DNA from 3 places in the Dactylosporangium sp. NPDC000555 genome. Region 2 is predicted to be linked to each of the others. Evidence: riboswitches for the same ligand, from Rfam matches in the RefSeq annotation. Region 2 holds a riboswitch; each other region holds the start of a gene.

Region 1 (6,164 bases), on a different contig from region 2:
AGCTACCTGGTTTTCGACGCTCTGCGCGCCGAGGGGGAGGAGCTGACCGGCCTGCCGTACCGCATCCGCCGGCAACGCCTGGAGAGCCTCGCGCTGGGCGCCCGCGCGGTCATACCCCCGTCGTTCGACGACGGCGCGGCGACCGTGGCCGCCAGCCGGGAGAACCGGCTCGAGGGCGTGGTGGCGAAGCGGGCCGACTCGCTGTACCACGCAGGTGTCCGCACCACCGACTGGATCAAGGTGAAGCTCGAGGAGAGCTGCGAGTTCGTGGTCGGCGGCTGGCGGCCGGGCAAGCGCGCGCTGGGCGCGCTGCTGGTCGGCGTCCCCGCGCCGGGCGGCCTCGCCTACCGGGGCCGGGTCGGCGGCGGCATCTCCGGCGCGGCGGAGCGGGCGCTGCTGGCCGCGCTCGGCCCGTTGGAGACGAGCACAAACCCCTTCGGCGCATCGGTACCGCGGGAGGACGCCCGCGGCGCCGTATGGGTCGACCCGCACCTCGTGGTCGAGGTCAAGTTCGGGCACCGCACACGCGACGGGCGGCTGCGCTTCCCGCGCTTCCTGCGGATCCGCCCCGACCTGTCACCCGAGGAGGTGCGCGATGCCTGACCGCCTGCGGGTCGAGGTCGCCGGGCGCCAGCTGGAGATCTCCAACCTCGACAAGGTCCTCTACCCGAGGGCCGGCTTCACCAAGGGCGAGGTTCTCGACTACTACACGCGCATCGCGCCGACGCTGCTGCCGTATCTCGACGGGCGCCCGCTCACCCGCACCCGTTATCCCGACGGCGTCGACGGCATCAGCTTCTTCGAGAAGAACGCCCCGGCCGGCACCCCGGACTGGGTGCGTACGGTGCGGTTGCCGGTGCCCGGCTCCTCCAGAAACCGCGAGAAGATCGACTTCATCGTGGTCGAGGAGCTGGCGACCGTCGTCTGGCTCGCCAACCTGGCCGCGCTGGAGCTGCACACCCCGCAGTGGCGGGTGGACGAGGACGGCCGGGCGCTCGACCCCGACCAGCTCGTCGTCGACCTCGATCCGGGGCCGCCGGCCGGCCTGCCCCAGTGCTTCGAGGTCGCCCTGCTCATGCGCGAGCGGCTGGCCGCCGACGGGCTCGAGTGCGCGGCGAAGACGTCCGGCAAGAAGGGCATGCAGCTGGTCGTGCCGCTGCCCGGAGACGAGGGCGCGAACGAGGTCAGCGGCTACGCGAAGGCGGTCGCCGAGGAGCTGGCCGGCCGGCACCCACGGCTGATCGTGGCGAAGATGGCCAAGCAGCTGCGGCCGGGCAAGGTGTTCATCGACTGGAGTCAGAACAACGCGTTCAAGACCACGGTCGTGCCCTACTCGCTGCGGGCCGGCGAGACCCCGACCGTCAGCGCGCCGCTGGCCTGGGACGAGGTCGAGGCCGGCGAGCTGACCGCCGCCGACCTGACCCCGTCCGTCGTCCTCGACCGGGTCGCGACGCTGGGTGACCTACTGCAGGGCGGCCAGTAGCCGGTCGATGTGCTCCTCGGTGGTACCGATGCCGAAGCTGGCCCGGATCGCCTGGGCGGGCGGCTGCTCGGCGCCGAGCCGGTCGGCGGCCTCGCTCAGGAGGCGGCGGGTGAGCGGGTGGGCACAGAACAGCCCCGTCCTGACGCCGATGCCGTGATCGCGACCGAGCGTGACGGCGAGTTCGCCCGGGTCGGCCCCGAGGACCGCGAACGACACGATCCCGACCCGCTCGGCGTCGGCCGGGAAGAGCCGCAGCTCCTCGACGTGCGGCAGCCGCGCGAGGCCGTCGCGGAGCCGTCGCAGCAGGGCGTCTTCCCGCTGCTGCGGGTCGGTCTCCCGCAACGACCGCACCGCCGTCGCGAGCGCGACCGCGCCGATGAGGTTCGGGGTGCCGGCCTCGTGCCGGGCCGGGCCGGTCGCCCAGCGCACCGCGCCGTCGTCGGCCACGTGGGCGCTCGCCCCGCCGCCGGCCAGATACGGCTCCGCCGCGTCGAGCCAGTCCGCCCGGCCGGCGAGCACGCCCGCCCCGAACGGCGCGTAGAGCTTGTGGCCCGAGAACGCCACGTAGTCGGCGCCGAGCCCGGCCAGGCGCCCCGGGGCGTGCGGGGCGAGCTGCGCCGCGTCGACCGCGATGCGCGCGCCGAAGCGGTGCGCGACCTCCGCGAGCCGCGCGACCGGCCAGACCTCGCCGGTCACGTTGCTCGCCGCCGTCACGCTCACGAGCACGTTCGGACCTTCGACGTGGCGCAGCGATCGCTCCAGCGCCTCGACCGCCTCCTCGGGCGACCTTGGCGCGGCGAGGCGCACGGTGCGGCGCCAGGGCAGCAGGTTGGCGTGGTGCTCGCCGTCGAACGTGACGACCGTCGTGTCCTCCGGCAGCACCCGCGCCAGCAGGTTGAACGCGTCCGTGGTGTTGCGCGTGAAGATCACGGTGTCGTCCGGGCCGTGGCCGAGGAGGTCCGCGACGGTCTCCCGGGCCTGCTCGTACTCCCGGGTGCAGCGCTCCGACAGCGCGCCCGCCCCGCGGTGCACGCTGCCGTAGTAGGGCAGCAGGTCGGCGACCGCGTCCGCGACGGCCCGCAGGCACGGCGCGGTGGCGGCGATGTCGAGGTTGGCGAAGTCGACGGATCGCCCGTCGCGCAGCTTGACCTCGCTCGGCGACAGGATCGCAGGGGACAGCAACTTGGACACGGGTCACCCATTTCGCTCGCGCTTGCCCGGCACACCGCGTGCCGAACCGGGTCATCACCCGGGGCACCCCGCCGCGAACGCGAGGGTTGCCGGCCAGCAAGCCGGGGCTTGTGCGCTGGCACTCATGACCTGACCAGACCGTACCGCAGATAAGGTTGCGTCATGAGCGAACTCCCGCCGAGTGGGACGCCGGACTCGGCCCCCTCCGGGCCGCCGTCCCCGGAGAGCGGTGCGACCCCGGCCTCGGGCGCCGGCGCCTGGGCGGCGCCGGACAGCGCGCCCCCGGCGGCGGGCGGCGGCTTCTCGCCGGTGCCGAGCGCCGGACAGTGGGGGCAGTCGCCGCCGCCGGCGCCGACGTCGGGCCCCGCGCCGTGGGAGTCCGCGGACACCGGGCCGGAGCCGAGCCCCTGGAGTTCGCCGTCGTCGCCGTTTTCGCTCTCCCCGCCGTCCCCGGGCCAGCCGGTCGCGCCGCAGGCGCCGGCCGGGTCGCACCAGGACCCCGGCCGACTCCAGGGGTCGCCGTTTCCGGGGCCCGGGCCGACCGGCGCCGCGCCGCCCGGCGGGCCGATGACGCATGCCGGGCCGGCCGGTCCCTCGCCGTGGCCGTCGGCGCTGCCCGGCATCGCGGTGCCGAACGTGATCGAGTCGGCCGAGCCGAGCACCGGACGGCAGGAGTATCCGACCGCCGCCCTCGCCCTGGCCGCCGCGCCGCCCGCCAAGCGCTCCGACCGGCGCCGGCTGTTGACGCTCATCGGTGTCATGGGGTTCATCGCCGCGTGTGGCGTGGCCCTGCTCGCGTTCCTCGGCGTCAGCGGCGGCTGGACGGCGCTGCTCGTCGGCGTCGGATCCGCCGTCATCCCGGTCCCGGTCCTCGTGTTCTGCTTCCTCTGGCTGGACCGCTACGAGCCGGAGCCCGTGAAGTACCTCGTCTTCGTCTTCGGCTGGGGCGCCTGCGTGGCCACCGGCGTGGCGCTGGCGGTCAACACCATCAGCGGCTACTTCGTCGAGCGGGCCGGCCTGTCCGACGCCCTGGTCGCCGTCCTGGTCGCGCCGCTGATCGAGGAGAGCATGAAGGCCCTCGGCCCGGTGCTGCTCTTCTGGCGCCGCCGGCGCGCGTACTCCGGCATCATCGACGGCCTCGTCTACTGCGGCCTGTCGGCGACAGGCTTCGCGATGGTGGAGAACATCCTGTACCTCGGCTTCAAGGGATACGGCGAGTACGCCGACAAGTCCGGTCCGGCCTCGGGCGCGGCCGCGCTGGTCGGGATCTTCATCGTCCGCATCCTGATGAGCGGGTTCGCGCACCCGCTGTTCACCTCGATGACCGGCATCGGGCTGGGCGTCGCGTCGCGCTCGTCGACCAAGGCGGTGCGGTTCCTGGCGCCGCTGGCCGGCCTGCTGACCGCGATGATGTTGCACGGATCGTGGAACCTCATGACGGTCCTCGCAGCCACCTCGACCAACGCCTGGGTCCTGCTGTACGGCTACTTCGCGGTGATGATGCCGATCTTCCTGTGCATGGTCGGCTTCGCGCTCTGGCTGCGCGCCAACGAGGGCCGGCTCACCGAGCGGGTGCTGGGCGAATACGCGCGGGCCGGCTGGTTCTCCCCGCCGGAGGTCGCCGCGCTCGCCACCCTCGGCCGCAGGCTCTCCGCCCGCCGCTGGGCGAAGCGAGTGGCCGGCGACGCCGGCGCGAAGGCGATGCGGGCGTTCCAGTTCGACGCGACACGACTGGCGCTGCTACGCGACGGGCTGCACCGCGGCCTGGACAAGGAGCCGAAGCGGCGGATGGAGACGCTGGCCGAGGAGCGGCAGTTGCTGACCGCGCTGGACGCGTATCGACAGGTGTTCGTCGGGCGGGATCCGCAGTCGCCGCGGGCGGTGTGGGACGGGGCGCGCTACCACATCACGTTCCCCGACGGCGTGGTGCGCGTGCTCGATCCCCCGCCGACTCCCGTCGTGCCCGTGCCGGTCTCGCTGGCCGCGCCGCCACCCCCGCCCCCGGCGTACGCCGGCCCGCCGTACTACAGATAGAGGCCCGTCGAGTCGGGCTCGACCCGCTGGGCCGCGACCGCGTGCACGTCGCGCTCGCGCAGCAGCACGTAGTCACGGCCCTGCAACTCCACCTCGGAGCGCTCCTCGGGATCGAACAGCACCCGGTCGCCGGCGACGATGGAGCGCACGTTGGGCCCGACACCGACCGCGGTCGCCCATGACAGCCGGCGTCCGACCGACGCCGTCGCCGGGATGACGATGCCGGAGACGTGGCGGCGTTCGCCCTCGTGGCCCTCGAGCCGGACGAGGACGCGGTCGTGCAGGAGCCGGATCGGCAGTGCGTCGTCCGGTCGGGCGGCAAATGGCGTGTCGGTTGACACCTGGTAACCGGCGGCGGGTTGTGCTGTCACGCTTGCGACGCTACCGCCTTGGTGCGTGCCAACGTCGCGCGCCCCGGACTACGGTGAGGGTCCTGGTCGGGTGGCTGAGCGCGTCAAGGAGGCGATACATGGGCCGGTTCGACACGGTGCGGGCGAGTCTGCGCCGCGCCTATATCCAGAGAGTGGAGACGGCCAGGGCCGAGCGCGAGGCCGCGGCGTTGGTCGAAGTTTCCCGGCCGGAGCCGCTGGCCGAGTTGGAGCAGGAGCTCAGCCATGCCACGACGACCAGCCGGGACGACGCCGAGGTGCCGTATGGCCTGCGCATCGCCGCCGCCTGGTCCTGGCGCCTGCTGGTCCTCATCGCCGCGGCCGCGGTGCTGCTGTGGCTGGTCGGCCGGCTCAAGACCGTGCTCATCCCGCTGAGCATCTCGCTGCTCCTCTCGGCCCTGCTCGCGCCCGTGATGGGTGTTCTGCGCCGGCGGGTGAAGCTGCCCCCGTCGCTGGCCGCATTCGTGGTGCTGATCGCCGGCCTGGCCGCCGTGGCGGGTGTGCTGACGCTGGTCGTCAGCGAGTTCGTGGCGGGGTTCCCGACCCTGTCCGACAAGGCGTCCATCGGCGTACGACAGATCCAGGACTGGCTCACCACGGGCCCGCTGCACCTCAGCGGCCGTCAACTGGACGCCACCTTCGTCGCCGCCACCACCTGGCTCAACGACAACCGGGGCAGCCTCACCAACAGCGCGGTCAACACGGCCACCGCGACCGTGGAGTTCATCGCCCTGATGCTGCTGATCCTCTTCGTCACGTTCTTCTTCATGCGCGACGGCAAGCGGATCTGGCACTTCTTGACCGGTGTCCTGCCCACCCCCGCCCGCGAGCCGATCCGCCGCGCCGGCGAGGCCGGCTGGCGGACCCTGGTGGCCTACGTCCGCGCCACGGTCCTGGTGGCGTTCATCGACGCCGTGGGCATCGGCATGCTGCTGTTCTTCCTGGACGTCGACTTCTGGTTTCCCCTGGGCACCCTCGTGTTCCTGGGCGCCTTCGTCCCGATCGTCGGCGCCACGGTCTCCGGCGCCGTGGCGGTCCTGGTGGCCCTCGTGGACGATGGGCCGATC
Region 2 (6,164 bases):
TGCCTCGTAGGCGGTGCGGAAGGCGCCGCGACGCTGCAGCTCGGGGACGAGCCCGTCAGTGATCTGGGCCAGGTCGTGCGGCACCGCGGCGGGACGGAGGCGATAGCCGCTGAGCCCGGCGGCCTGCCAGTCCAGCAGCAGGTCGGCCAGCTCGGCCGGGGTTCCGGTGAAGATCAGAGCGTCGCTGCCGTACTCGGCCCCGGCCCGCTCGTCCAACCGCTGCCTGCGGGCCACGGCCGCTTCACGGCTGTCGTCCAGGAAGACGACGAGGTCGCCGAAGACGTGGATCGTCTCGTCCGCGCGCGCGGCCGCCCGCTGCTCCGCACGGATCTCCGAAACGATCGCCGCCGCCTGTGCGGCGTCGTGTGGCGTGACGAACCCGACGTCGGCGGAGCGGGCGATGAACTGGTACGGGATCGTCGCGTGGCCCAACGCGGTGACGATCGGCTGCCCCTGCGGCGGCCGCGGGGTGATCGAGGGGCCCTTCACGGAGAACCAGCGGCCCTGGAACTCGATGTAGTGCAGCTTGTCCCGGTCGATGAACCTGCCGGTGGCGACGTTACGGATCTCCGCGTCGTCCTCCCAGCTGTCCCAGAGCCGGCGCAGCACCTCGACGTAGTCGGCGGCCTCGTCGAAGGACTCGCGCAGCCGCTGCTGCAATTCCGGAACCTCGATGCCGGCCTGGATATTGGCGTAGTCCTCGCGGCTCAGCGGTGAGATCTCGCGACGCCCGAAATGAGCGTTGGTGTCGGCGCGGACATCCAGCTGCGCCCGAACGCCGGCGCGGCCTGTGCTGGCGTAGTCGATCGTGGCGATCGCCTTGGACAGATGGAACGGCTCGGTGTGGTTGACGATCACTGTCGGCACCAGACCGATGTGGCTCGTCACCGGCGCGACGCGGGCCGCGATGAGCGTCGCGTCGAGGCGGCCGCGGACCCGGTCGGCGCGCTCGTCCGCCTGCAGAGGATCGTCGGACTGCAACCGCAGCGCATCCTCGATCGTGACGAAGTCGAGCAGACCGCGTTCGGCCTGCCGCACCTGCTCAACCCAGTACTTCGGCTTGAACAGGTCCAGCGGGCGGGCGTCGGGCTCATACCACGCGGCGGGGTGCCAGCCGGCGCCGTCCAAGGCGACGGACAGGCGAAGGAAATCGGACGAGTCAGACATGAGGTATCGCTTTCGACGAGACGGACCAGAAAAGCGGTCAAGAACCGGCCGATGCCAGCAGGCCGCACGCGCTCATGGATGCGTTGGTGGGCTACCCAGTGCGGCGGACAGCCGGCGGCGTGCGACACAACGAGGCGGCCACGCGCTGCAGATCAATGTGCCGACGGGCGATCAACCGCGTCATGACCCTGCCCTCCACCCGGCGCGCCACCGCACGCCGCTCGCGCTTGCGGTACATGAATCTGCGCCGCCAGGTCGTCACCTGGAGCACCCCACGGCGACGGGGGGTTGCCGGTCAGCAAGCCAGGGCTTGACGCTGACACTCGTAACTTGTTGATGACCTTAGCTGCGACGCGAGATCTTGTCTAATGCCTATAGGAACACTAGGGAATCGCGGGCAATTCCCCGGATCGGCGGCGACATGGCCCCGCGCGTGGGATTCCACCGGTTCCTGCCACCAGTGGCGGCCGCGACCTGCCCTCCGGCGTCCGCGAGCAGAGTCGGGTGCTGCGCGATGGGCGGCCCGCCATGATGAGTGTCATGAGTGCAGAGACGCGGGCGGGGAGTCGGCAGGACGTGGCAGAGCCGGAGCGTCCGATTGCCTTGGTCACGGGGGCGGGACGTTCGGCGGGAATCGCGGCGTCCGTGGTGCTGAGTCTGGCCCGGGCTGGCTGGGACGTGGCCTTCACGTACTGGACCGCCTATGACGTGCGGATGCGGTGGGGCGTGGAGCCCGGGGCGCCCGGAGAGTTGCAGAAGATGGTGGCGTCGTTCGGGGCGAGAACATGTGCGGTTGAGGCGGACCTGAGCGACCCGGCGGTGCCGGCGCAGCTGTTCGACGACGTCGAGCGCGAGCTGGGAAACGTCACCGCGTTGGTGCTGTGCCACTGCGAGTCGGTCGGCTCCGGCCTGTTGGACACGACGGTGGAGAGCTTCGACCGGCACTTCGCGGTCAACGCGCGGGCGACGTGGCTGTTGATTCGGGAGTACGGGCTGCGGTTCCGCGGCCGGCACGGAAGCGGGCGGATCGTGAGCCTGACCAGTGACCACACCGCCGGGAACCTTCCGTATGGCGCGAGTAAGGGGGCGATGGACCGGATCACGCTGGCCGCCGCCCGCGAGCTGGCCCATCTGGGCGTGACCTGTAACGCGGTCAACCCCGGGCCGACCGACACCGGGTGGATGACCGAGGACCAGAAGGCGGACCTGATCCGCGTCACGCCGCTGGGACGGCTCGGTGCGCCACAGGACTGCGCGAATCTGGTCACGTTCCTCTGCTCGGCGGAGGGCGGGTGGGTCAACGCCCAGCCTCTTCAGAGCAACGGCGGTCTTGGATAGTCGGCCGGCGGAGGCATTGCGATCCAGGCGATCGAGTTGTCCTGGCCGGGCACGCGGCCGCGCAGCGCCGCATCGTCGAGCCCGGTCAGCGCCGCGTCGAACTCGCGCCCGCCAGCTCGACGTAGCGCTCCGGCGAGCTGGTGTTGATCAGGTGCATCGGCACGGTCGTCGATTCAGCGCAGGCTGTCGATGTCGATGACGAAGCGGTAGCGTACGTCGGACTTGAGCACCCGTTCGTATGCCTCGTTGACCGCGTCGGCGTTGATGAGCTCGACGTCGGGGGCAATGCCTCGCTCGGCGCAGAAATCCAGCATTTCCTGGGTCTCGGCGATGCCGCCGATGCTGGAACCGGCAAGGAGCGCCGGTTGCCGAACAGCGCGAACACCGGCACCGGCAGTGGCTGCGGCGGGGCGCCAACGTTGACCAGCGTGCCGTCCAGGCGCAGCAGGCTCAGGTAGGCCGCCACGTCGATCGGGGCGCTGACCGTGTTGATGATCAGGTCGAAGGTGTTCTTGAGGGCTTCGAACGTAACCGGGTCGCCAGTGGCGTAATAGTCCCGGGCGCCGAACGCGAGCCCGTCATCCTTCTTGCCCAGCGTCTGCGACAGTACGGTCACCTCGGCACCCATCGCCGCGGCGATCTTGACGGCCATGTGGCCCAGGCCGCCCAGGCCGACGACGGCAACCTTCCGGCCGGGTCCGGCGTTCCAGCGCGCGAGCGGCGAGTATGTGGTGATGCCCGCACAGAGCAGGGGCGCCGCCTTCTCGTACGGGATACTCTCGGGCACCCGCAGGACGAAGTCGTCGTTGACGACGATGTGGGTCGAGTAGCCGCCCTGCGTGACGGTGCCGTCGCGGTCGACGCTCCCGTACGTCCCGGTGTTGCCATTGAGGCAGTACTGCTCCTGCCCGGCCTGACAGTTCTCGCACTCGCGGCACGAGTTGACCATGCAGCCGACGCCGACCCGGTCGCCGATGGCGTGCCGAGTGACCTCGCGGCCGACCTCGGCGACCTGGCCGACGATCTCGTGGCCGACGGTGAGCGGGTACGGCACCTCTCCCCACTCCCCACGCACGGTGTGGATGTCGGAGTGACAGATGCCCGCGTAGCGGATCTCGATGAGGACGTCGTGCGGCCCGAGGACGCGCCGCTCGATCGTGGTCCGCGTGAGCGGGTCGGTGGCCGAGGTCGCGGCGATGGCGTTGACGGTGCGCATGCTGTCCTTCGGTGGTCGTCGCGGAGCATTCTTGGTAAAACCTATGTCTAATATAGCTTTATGTCGACCGGCACATCCGATCCCGGCACCGCTCTCATCCGGGTTGAGGGCGTTGCGTGGGATGAACCGTCTGCGGTGGCGCTGCGCGACGCCATGAGCGCGGAGATGCGGCTGCGCTACGCCGACCGGTTCGCGACCCGGGTGGCGGTCGAGGCGGCCACCGTCGCCTACACCTCGGTGGCTTACACGGCCGAGGGGCTCCCGGTCGGGCACGCGGCCTTGCGGTGGCACGGAGCCGACCTGGAGCTCAAGCGCATGTACGTGGCCCCGTCGCACCGTGGCCAGGGGGTCGCGGTAGCCCTGCTGGCCGACGTCGAGCGGGCCGCGGCCGCGCTCGGCGCGCCGCGCATCATCCTGCAGACCGGGGACCGCCAGCCGGACGCGGTTCGGCTGTACGAGAAGTCGGGCTACACCAGGATTCCGATCTTCCCGCCGTACGAGGCGATGACCTTCTCCAACTGCTTCGAAAAGCTCCTGTGACGGCGTCGATCCCGATGCCGAGCCGCCCGGCAATCAGCTTCACGCCATGATTCGACGATCGGTCGATGTCGTCACTGGTACGACGCGGCGCCGCTCAGCGGGCTGAGAGAGGCTGGTACTGGTAGCAGGGCCTTCGCGAGGAGGACGCCGTGCCGGCTTTCGCGCACCTGCACGTCGCCTCGGGGTACTCGCTGCGCTACGGCGCCGCTCTCCCCGGGCGCCTGGTGGAGCGCGCCGCCGAGCGGGGCATCACCGCGCTGGCGCTGACCGACCGGGACACCCTGGCCGGCAGCGTCCGCTTCGCCAAGGCCTGCGCCGCCGCCGGGGTACGCCCGCTCTTCGGCGCCGATCTCGCCCACGCCCCGCATGCCGCGCCGCACCACCGGCCCGCCACCTGGCACACGGCACGCGAGCGGGCGTTCGCCGCCGACCGCGCCCCCCGCGTGGTCCTGCTCGCCGAAGACCGCGCCTCCTGGGCCGCGCTGTGCCACCTGATCAGCGCCGCGCACGCCCATCCCGGCGCGGTACCCCGGCTCGCCTGGGCCGACCTCGAGCGCCACGCCACCGGCCTGACCGCCCTCCTCGGCCCCGCCTCGGAACCCATCCGGGCACTCGGCGCCGGCGACCCCGACCGGGCGGCGGCTCTGCTGGCACCGTGGCGCGAGATCTTCGGCCCCCGTCTGCGCCTCGAAGTGGCCTACTACGACCCGCGGGGCACCGGGCCCGGCTCGCTGCCCCTGGCCGCCCGCACCCTCAACCTGGCCGCCGAGGAGGGCGTCGAGGCGGTCCTGGCCGGTGCGGTCCGCTACGCCGATGCCGACCAGGCCCCCGTCGCCGACGTCCTGGACTCCGCCCGCCGCCTGACCCGCATCGACCCTCGGCGCACCGACGGTGGCGAACGCTGGCTCAAGCCGCCGTCCGCCATGGCCGCCATCGCCGAACGCGTCGCCCGCGCCGCCGGCCAGGACGCCTCAGGCGTGCTGGCCGCCACCGCCCGCTGCGCCGACCGGCTGCGCCTGGACCCCGAAGGCGACCTGGGCCTCGGCCAGGTCCACTTCCCCGAGCCGCAGCTGGTCGGGGCGAGCCCGAGCGCCGCGGCCCGCCTGCTGGCGGCCCGCTGCCGGGCGGCCATGGCCGCCCATGGCTACGACCACGACCCGGCCATGCTTCGACGCCTGGAAGAGGAGCTCGCGGTCATCGAGGCGCTCGGCTATCCCGCCTACTTCCTGACCGTCGCCCAGATCGTGGACGACACCCGGCGCCGGGGCATCCGGGTCGCCGCCCGCGGCTCCGCCGCCGGATCGCTGGTCGTCCACCTCCTCGGCATCGCCACCGCCAACCCCGTCCAGCACGGCCTGCTCATGGAGCGCTTCCTCTCCCCGCGCCGCACCGCACTGCCCGACATCGACATCGACGTGGAGTCCGCCCGCCGCCTGGAGGTCTACCGCGCCATCTTCGACCGCTTCGGCCCCGAGCGGGTGGCCACCGTCTGCATGCCCGAGACGTACCGCATCCGCTACGCCATCCGCGACACCGCCGCCGCGCTCGGCCTCGACCCGGCCGAGACCGGCGACCTGGCGAAGGCCTTCCCCCACATCCGCGCCAGGGATGCCCGCACCGCACTCGCCGAGCTGCCCGAACTGCGCGCCGTCGCCGCCCGCTACGCCCGCTGTACCAGGCTGTGGGACCTCGTCGAGGCGCTGGACGCGCTCCCCCGTTCGATCGCCATGCACCCCTGCGGGGTGCTGCTGTCCGACCGCACACTCATGGACCGCACCCCGGTGGTGCCCAGCAGCGGCGAGCACCTGGCGATGTCGCAGTTCGACAAGGACGACGTCGAGGACCTCGGTCTGCTCAAACTCGACGTCCTGGGCGTGCGGATGCAGTCCGCCATGGCCCACGC
Region 3 (6,164 bases), on a different contig from region 2:
ACCGGCAAGTAAAGCGGCCTCTTCCATCGCGTCCAGGACCTCGTCCGATGTCGAATACACCGAGGCGGTCAATGCGCCCTTCTTGCCGACGGTGTCGGCGAAGATCCGCAAACTGCCCGCCGTGGAATCGGTGGCGACAACGAAGGAAATGGGCCCGAACCACTCCGTCCCGTAGGTCTGCGCGTCGCTCACGCCGAGTTTCCGGATGAGCGGCGTACGCACGGTCGCGCCCTCGTACGCGGGGTGCGAAACGTCTGATGATTCGAGCACCGCCTCGCCGACCGCGCCGGCTCTCTCGAGCCGCTTCAGTACGCCGTCGTTGACGATCGCGCCGGTGAGTTCGACACCCTTGGCGGCGTCGGCGGTGAGCGCGCCCACCGCGGCCGCGATGCCGCCCGCCACCTCGTCGAGGCTCTTGTGCCCCTCGTTCGTGGCGACGCCGGACGCCGGGACGAGAATGTTCTGCGGGGTCGTGCACATCTGACCGGAGTACAGCACCAGGGAGAACCCGATGTTGCGGCACATCCCGGCGAAATCGTCCGTCGAGTCGATCACCACGGTGTTGACGCCGGCCTTCTCGGTGTAGACGACGGCCTGGCGGGCGTTTGCCTCCAGCCAGTCGCCGAACTCGGTCGAGCCGGTGAAGTCGATGATGCGGACCTCGGGGCGCAGCGCGAGGGTCTTGGCCAGCCCCTCGCCGGGGGCCTCGGCGGCCAGCAGCACCAGATTGGGGTCGAAGCCGGCGTCGGCGAGCACCTCGCGGGCGATCTTGACGGTGATCGCGAGCGGCAGGACGGCGCGCGGGTGCGGCTTGACGATCACGGGGTTGCCCGTGGCCAGGGACGCGAAGAGGCCAGGGTAGGAGTTCCACGTCGGGAACGTGTTGCAGCCGATGACGAGGGCCGCACCCCGCGGTACGACATGGAAGGTCTTCGACATGTGCAGCGTCTGGCCCTTGCCGGCGGGCTTCTCCCAGTCGGCCGTGGCCGGGGTGCGGGTCATCTCCCGGTAGGCGTAGGCGACCGCCTCCAGCGCACGGTCGAACGCGTGCGGCGCGCCGGCCTGGAAGGCCATGACGAAGGCCTGGCCGGTGGTCGCGTGCACGGCGTTGGCCAGCTCGAACGCGGCCCGGTGCAGGCGGGCGAGGATCTCCAGGCACACGCCGGCGCGAGTCTGCGGGCCGGCCGCGCGCCACGCCGGCATGCCCTCGGCGAGCGCGGCAAAGGCAAGATCAAGATCCAGGTGGGGGTACCGCACGTCGAGCGCGACGCCGAACGGCGAGCGCTCGGTCGACACCCAGCCGGTGATGCCCGGCTGGTCCTTGAGCGGGAAGTCGGCGCCCAGGTAGGCGCGGAAGGCGGCCTCGCCCTCGGCGGCGGCGTGCTCGCCGTAGATCCTGGGGCTCGGCGACTCGGGGTAGTTGGACCAGTACGCACGCTCGGCGATCGCGGTCAGCGCTCGCTCCAGCGTGTCGGCGTGGCTGGCGAACATGGGGTGTGAGTTCTCCATGGCGCCATCCTGCCACCGCCGGGCGGAGCCGCCGACGATCCCGCGATTTCCCGCGGGCGGGCAGCCCTACTCGGGTGCGGGCCCCTGCCAGTTGGACCAGAGCTCGGCGAAGCGGAAGCCCATGGCCTCGTTGATCGCGATCATGTAGGAGTTCTCCACGGCGTTGAACGTGTCGATCGTCGTCACCGCCGGCTCTTGCGCGCGCAGGAAGCGCAGGTTCGTCACCTTCGCCACGACGCCCAGCCGGCGCCCGCGGTGCGCGGGGTGGACCAGCGTGATCATCTGCGAGGCGTGCCAGTCCACACTCTTCGTCACCCGCATCGCGGTCCAGGCGACGAGCCGGCCGGTCGCCTCGTGGACCATGCCGGTCTGATACGCCCGGAAGCCCCACCGCGTGAACACCTCGTGCTGGCGCCGCAGCCGCTCGGCATCGACCTTCTGCGGCTCGTAGTCGATCTCCCCCGTCGGCGCCTCGACCAGGAACGAGCTGTCGAGCGCGGCGAGGTCCTCGAGGTACTCCTCCGGCGGCTCGTTGCACCACTGCACGACGGCGTAGCCGCCGGACCGGGCCAGACCGTCGGTATACAGGCGGTCGACCGCGCCCTCGTCGAGACCGGCCAGCAGCAGCCGGCGCCTCGCCTCGGTCAGCCCGTTGCTCGCCCCGAACGCCTCGGCGAACCCCCGCGGCGCGGGGCGCGAGGCACTGAACCCGAGCAGGCTCGTGCGGCCGGCGGTCCGAGCGACGCCCGCGGCGTGCCGGTACAGCGCGCGGCCGATCCCCCGGCGCCGATGCGCGGGCCGGACCCGGACCTCGACGTGCGCCTTGTCCAGGTTGTCGTGGCGGGGCAGGTCGAGCTTGACGGTCCCGGCCGGTACGTCACCATCCATCGCCAGGAACACGTGCCGCTCATCCCACGGCGGCGGCACCGTGAAGCTCATGTCGTGCTGGTATCGGCAGTTCTCCGGCAAATCCGGCAGGTCCACGCGCAGCGCGTCGTTGCCGATCTCGAATGCCGCGTCGATCGCCGCCGGGTCATCGGCGCGCACCTCGACGATCTCGAACGGGGATTGGGCCATACCCTCAGGGTCGCCCCGCGCACCAGAGCCCGGCAATCCATTTATGTCGGCGATCGGCCGGAAAGGGCGATCGGCCGGAACGAAGGTCCGGCTGGGGATCTGGACAGGCTCCGGAAATGGTCGAGAGGACGCTCGCCAACACCTCCGGTGTTGTGGTCGCGGGCTCCCACCGACTAATCGGCTCGAGCCTCGCGGCGACACGTCCTCCCGCACCGAGCATCCTGGCGCTCGGGTCTTAAGGCGTCAAGTCCACCACTGAACGCACGGCGCACCATCGGTTACGCTCAGTGTCGATCATCTCCACCAATCGGACGATCCATCCCTCGTCCAAGCGTGGAAGCGCTCTCTCAATCTGAACGCTCGGTAATCGCATCGCCCGAAAAAATCATCCGAGCAGGCCGGCCTCCCGCGCCGACTTCAGCGACGGCTTCACCCGATGGGTGGGGCCAACCAGGTCCGCCACCGCATCGAGGGTCTTGAGCCCGTCGCCGGTGTTGAAGATGACCGTCTCGGCGCTCGGGTCGAGCCGGCCGGACTCGACGAGCTTCTTGAGCACCGCGGTGGTCACGCCGCCGGCCGTCTCGGCGTACACGCCGGTGGTGCGGGCCAGCAGCTGGATGCCCGCGCGGATCTCGTCGTCGTCCGCGTACTCCATCCAGCCGCCGCTGCGGCGCACCGACTCCAGGGCGTAGACGCCGGCCGCCGGGTCGCCGATGTTCAACGACTTGGCGATGCCGGTCGGCTTGACCGGGGTGATGTCGTCGACGCCGTCGTGCAGCGCCTTCGCGATCGGGTTGCAGCCGGCCGACTGGGCGCCGAAGACCTTCCACGGCGTGTTCGGCACCAGCCCGATCTCGACCAGCTCGGCGAACGCCTTGTCGACCTTCGTGAGCAGCTCGCCGCTGGCCATCGGGATGACCACCTGGGCCGGGATGCGCCAGCCGAGCTGCTCGGCGACCTCATACCCGAGCGTCTTGGAGCCCTCGGCGTAGAACGGCCGGACGTTGACGTTGACGAACGCGGTGTCCTCGAACTCGTCGGTCTCGGTCAGCTCCGAGCAGAGCCGGTTCACCTCGTCGTAGGAGCCCTCGATCGCGACGACCTCGCCGCCGTACACCGCGGTCATGACAACCTTGCCCGGCTCCAGGTCGGCCGGGATGAACACGGTCGACGGGACGCCGACCCGGGCCGCGTGCGCGGCGACGGAGTTGGCGAGGTTACCGGTGGAGGCGCAGGAATACCGCGTGAAGCCAAGCGCCCGAGCCGCGGTCAGCGCGACGGAGACGACCCGGTCCTTGAACGAGTGCGTCGGGTTGGCCGAGTCGTCCTTGACCCACAGCTGGGCGGTGAAGCCGAGCTCCTTACCCAGCCCGTCGGCCTTGACCAGCGGGGTGAGCCCCGGGTCGAGCGTGACGCGGGTCTGCGGGTCGACGCCGACCGGCAGCAGCGGCGCGTAGCGCCAGATGTTCTTCGGTCCCGCCTCGATCTGCTCGCGGGTCACCGACGCCAGCGCCGCGGGGTCGTAGCCCACCTCGAGGGGGCCGAAACACTCATAACAGGCGTGCTGCGCGGCGAGCGGGAACGTGGCCCCACACCCCCGGCAGACAAGGTTGCGGGCCGGGGAGTCAGTGAAGACGCTGAGCGTCGAGGTCATGGCGGAGGCCTTCCTCTCATCTTTCCCAAGCACACGGGCGTGCACCGGGACGGATTTGGCACCTACCGCGTCGGACCTCAACATCGAGACACCATTGAGACGCCGCAGGGGTTGCCGGGGCTTCATCGGGCCGTATCCCTCTGCCCCTCTGGATGAGGTATGCAATTGTGGTTGTGCGCTTCAGATGAGTGTAAGGGGCACCACCGGCGCCCGGGTATGAGTCATCTCACGACGTGGGCCCGGCTAGCGTTTCACCCATGCACCCGATCGCGATCGACTGGTTTTCGCGGCGTACGTCCAGCTGGCGGGACTGGCCCGCCGACGAGCTGCTCGACGCGAAGGGCGACACGATGGTGAGCGTCGTGCTGCCCGCCCTGGACGAGGAGCCCACCGTCGGCGAGATCGTGACCGGCATACGGACCCTCGGCCCGATCGTCGACGAACTGGTCGTGATCGACTCCGGCTCGGTCGACCGCACTGCCGAGGTCGCCGCGGCCGCCGGCGCCACGGTCCACCACCGCGACGACATCCTGCCGTCGACGGGCTCCCGCCCGGGCAAGGGCGAGGTGCTGTGGAAGGCGCTCGCGGTCACCAAGGGCGACATCGTCGTGTACGTCGACGCCGACCTCACCGACTTCCGCCCGCACTTCGTGACGGGCCTGCTGGGCCCGCTGCTCGACGACCCGGGCACGCTGATGGTCAAGGCCTTCTACGACCGCCCCCTGCTCGACCTCTCCGCGGCCGGCGGCGGCCGGGTCACCGAGCTCGCCGCCCGCCCGCTGCTCAACGCGCACTTCCCGGAGCTGGCCGGCGTGGTGCAGCCGCTGGCCGGCGAATACGCGGCCCGCCGCACGCTGCTGGAGTCGCTGCCGTTCGCCGCGGGCTACGGCGTCGAGACCGGCCTGCTCATCGACACCTACCGCCGCCACGGCCTGGACGCGGTGGCCCAGGTCGACCTAGGCCAGCGCACCCATGGCCATCAGGACACGGCCGCCCTGGGCCGCATGGCCGCCACCATCGTGCACACGGTCAACGCCCGCGTGTCCCCCGGCAACCCGCTGTGGCCGACCCTGACGCAGTTCGAGCGCCATGACTCCGCGGCCGTACCGCGGGTGACGCCCGTCGCCCACCCGGACCGCCCCCCGATGCGGAGCATCCCCGGCTACTCGCCCGCCTGATCCCCGCGCCGGTTCCTCGGCCACAGCGCGAGCGTGAACGCGGCGACGGCGTGATGTCTTTCACGACTCGGGGACGAACCGCCACAGCTGGGTCGTGGCGGTGCCGGCGCCCGCGACGGCGAGGGCCAGGGCGGACCACTCCGCGGTGAGCAGCCACCACGGGGTGTCGATGATCGCGACCGGGGCGTCGCCGGTGAGGGAACCCACGAGCAGCGCGGCGGCGACCAGGAGCATGAGCACCAGCAGCAGGACCGAGGTCAGGCGGAGCACCCACACGCCCGTGCGGCCGGGCAGCACGGCCAGCACCACGCTGCCGCCCGCGATCGCGGCGGCGAACGCCGCCGTTATCGCCCCCAGCAGGGTGAAGATCCGGGCGGTCTCCGCCTCGACCGGGCCCCTCGTCAGGTCGGAGCTCTGCGCGAAGTGGGTCCACTGCATGAGATGCGCCTGGTCGTAGTAGAGGCCCGCCGCCAGGGCGGCGAGCCCCACGGCCAAGACGCATGCGCCACCGAGGGCGGATCTCCGCATGGACGAGCACCCTACCCGCCGGTAGGGGGCCGTCCGGCGGCGGTCAGCTCACCACGTCCTTGCGCAGGAAGCGCCACCAGGCGAGGGAGAAGAACAGGGTGGCGTACGCCAGTGCCGCCACACAGCCCTTGACCAGGTCGCCGGTCTGCATAGGGCTGGAGAGCAGGCCCAGCCAGGCGTCGGCGTAGTGGGTCGGCAGCAGGGTGCGCAGGTTTCCC

What was found. Region 2 has a riboswitch for S-adenosylmethionine ahead of ABT297_RS20580 (putative leader peptide). Riboswitches for the same ligand answer to the same signal wherever they lie in the genome.
Region 1: it holds a riboswitch for S-adenosylmethionine, as region 2 does, so the genes downstream of both, ABT297_RS03825 (aminotransferase class V-fold PLP-dependent enzyme) here and ABT297_RS20580 (putative leader peptide) in region 2, are expected to answer to the same signal.
Region 3: it holds a riboswitch for S-adenosylmethionine, as region 2 does, so the genes downstream of both, thrC (threonine synthase) here and ABT297_RS20580 (putative leader peptide) in region 2, are expected to answer to the same signal.

What each region holds. Positions count from the first base shown of each region.
Region 1 covers NZ_JBEPDB010000003.1:88,291-94,454, reverse strand. The annotation lists gene ligD (non-homologous end-joining DNA ligase) at 1-603, shown strand, start outside; gene ligD (non-homologous end-joining DNA ligase) at 596-1,483, shown strand; gene ABT297_RS03825 (aminotransferase class V-fold PLP-dependent enzyme) at 1,463-2,674, opposite strand; SAM riboswitch class IV at 2,688-2,804, opposite strand; gene ABT297_RS03820 (hypothetical protein) at 2,797-3,336, opposite strand; gene ABT297_RS03815 (PrsW family intramembrane metalloprotease) at 3,311-4,708, shown strand; gene ABT297_RS03810 (GroES family chaperonin) at 4,699-5,049, opposite strand; gene ABT297_RS03805 (AI-2E family transporter) at 5,031-6,164, shown strand, end outside.
Region 2 covers NZ_JBEPDB010000032.1:60,100-66,263, forward strand. The annotation lists gene ABT297_RS20575 (LLM class flavin-dependent oxidoreductase) at 1-1,167, opposite strand, end outside; gene ABT297_RS20580 (putative leader peptide) at 1,259-1,405, opposite strand; SAM riboswitch class IV at 1,386-1,498, opposite strand; gene ABT297_RS20585 (SDR family oxidoreductase) at 1,708-2,505, shown strand; partial or broken gene ABT297_RS20590 (NAD(P)-dependent alcohol dehydrogenase) at 2,679-3,721, opposite strand; gene ABT297_RS20595 (GNAT family N-acetyltransferase) at 3,782-4,261, shown strand; gene ABT297_RS20600 (DNA polymerase III subunit alpha) at 4,411-6,164, shown strand, end outside.
Region 3 covers NZ_JBEPDB010000023.1:47,984-54,147, forward strand. The annotation lists gene paaN (phenylacetic acid degradation protein PaaN) at 1-1,509, opposite strand, end outside; gene ABT297_RS16820 (GNAT family N-acetyltransferase) at 1,576-2,586, opposite strand; gene thrC (threonine synthase) at 2,972-4,240, opposite strand; SAM riboswitch class I at 4,254-4,399, opposite strand; gene ABT297_RS16830 (glucosyl-3-phosphoglycerate synthase) at 4,498-5,418, shown strand; gene ABT297_RS16835 (hypothetical protein) at 5,479-5,946, opposite strand; gene ABT297_RS16840 (ABC transporter permease) at 5,990-6,164, opposite strand, start outside.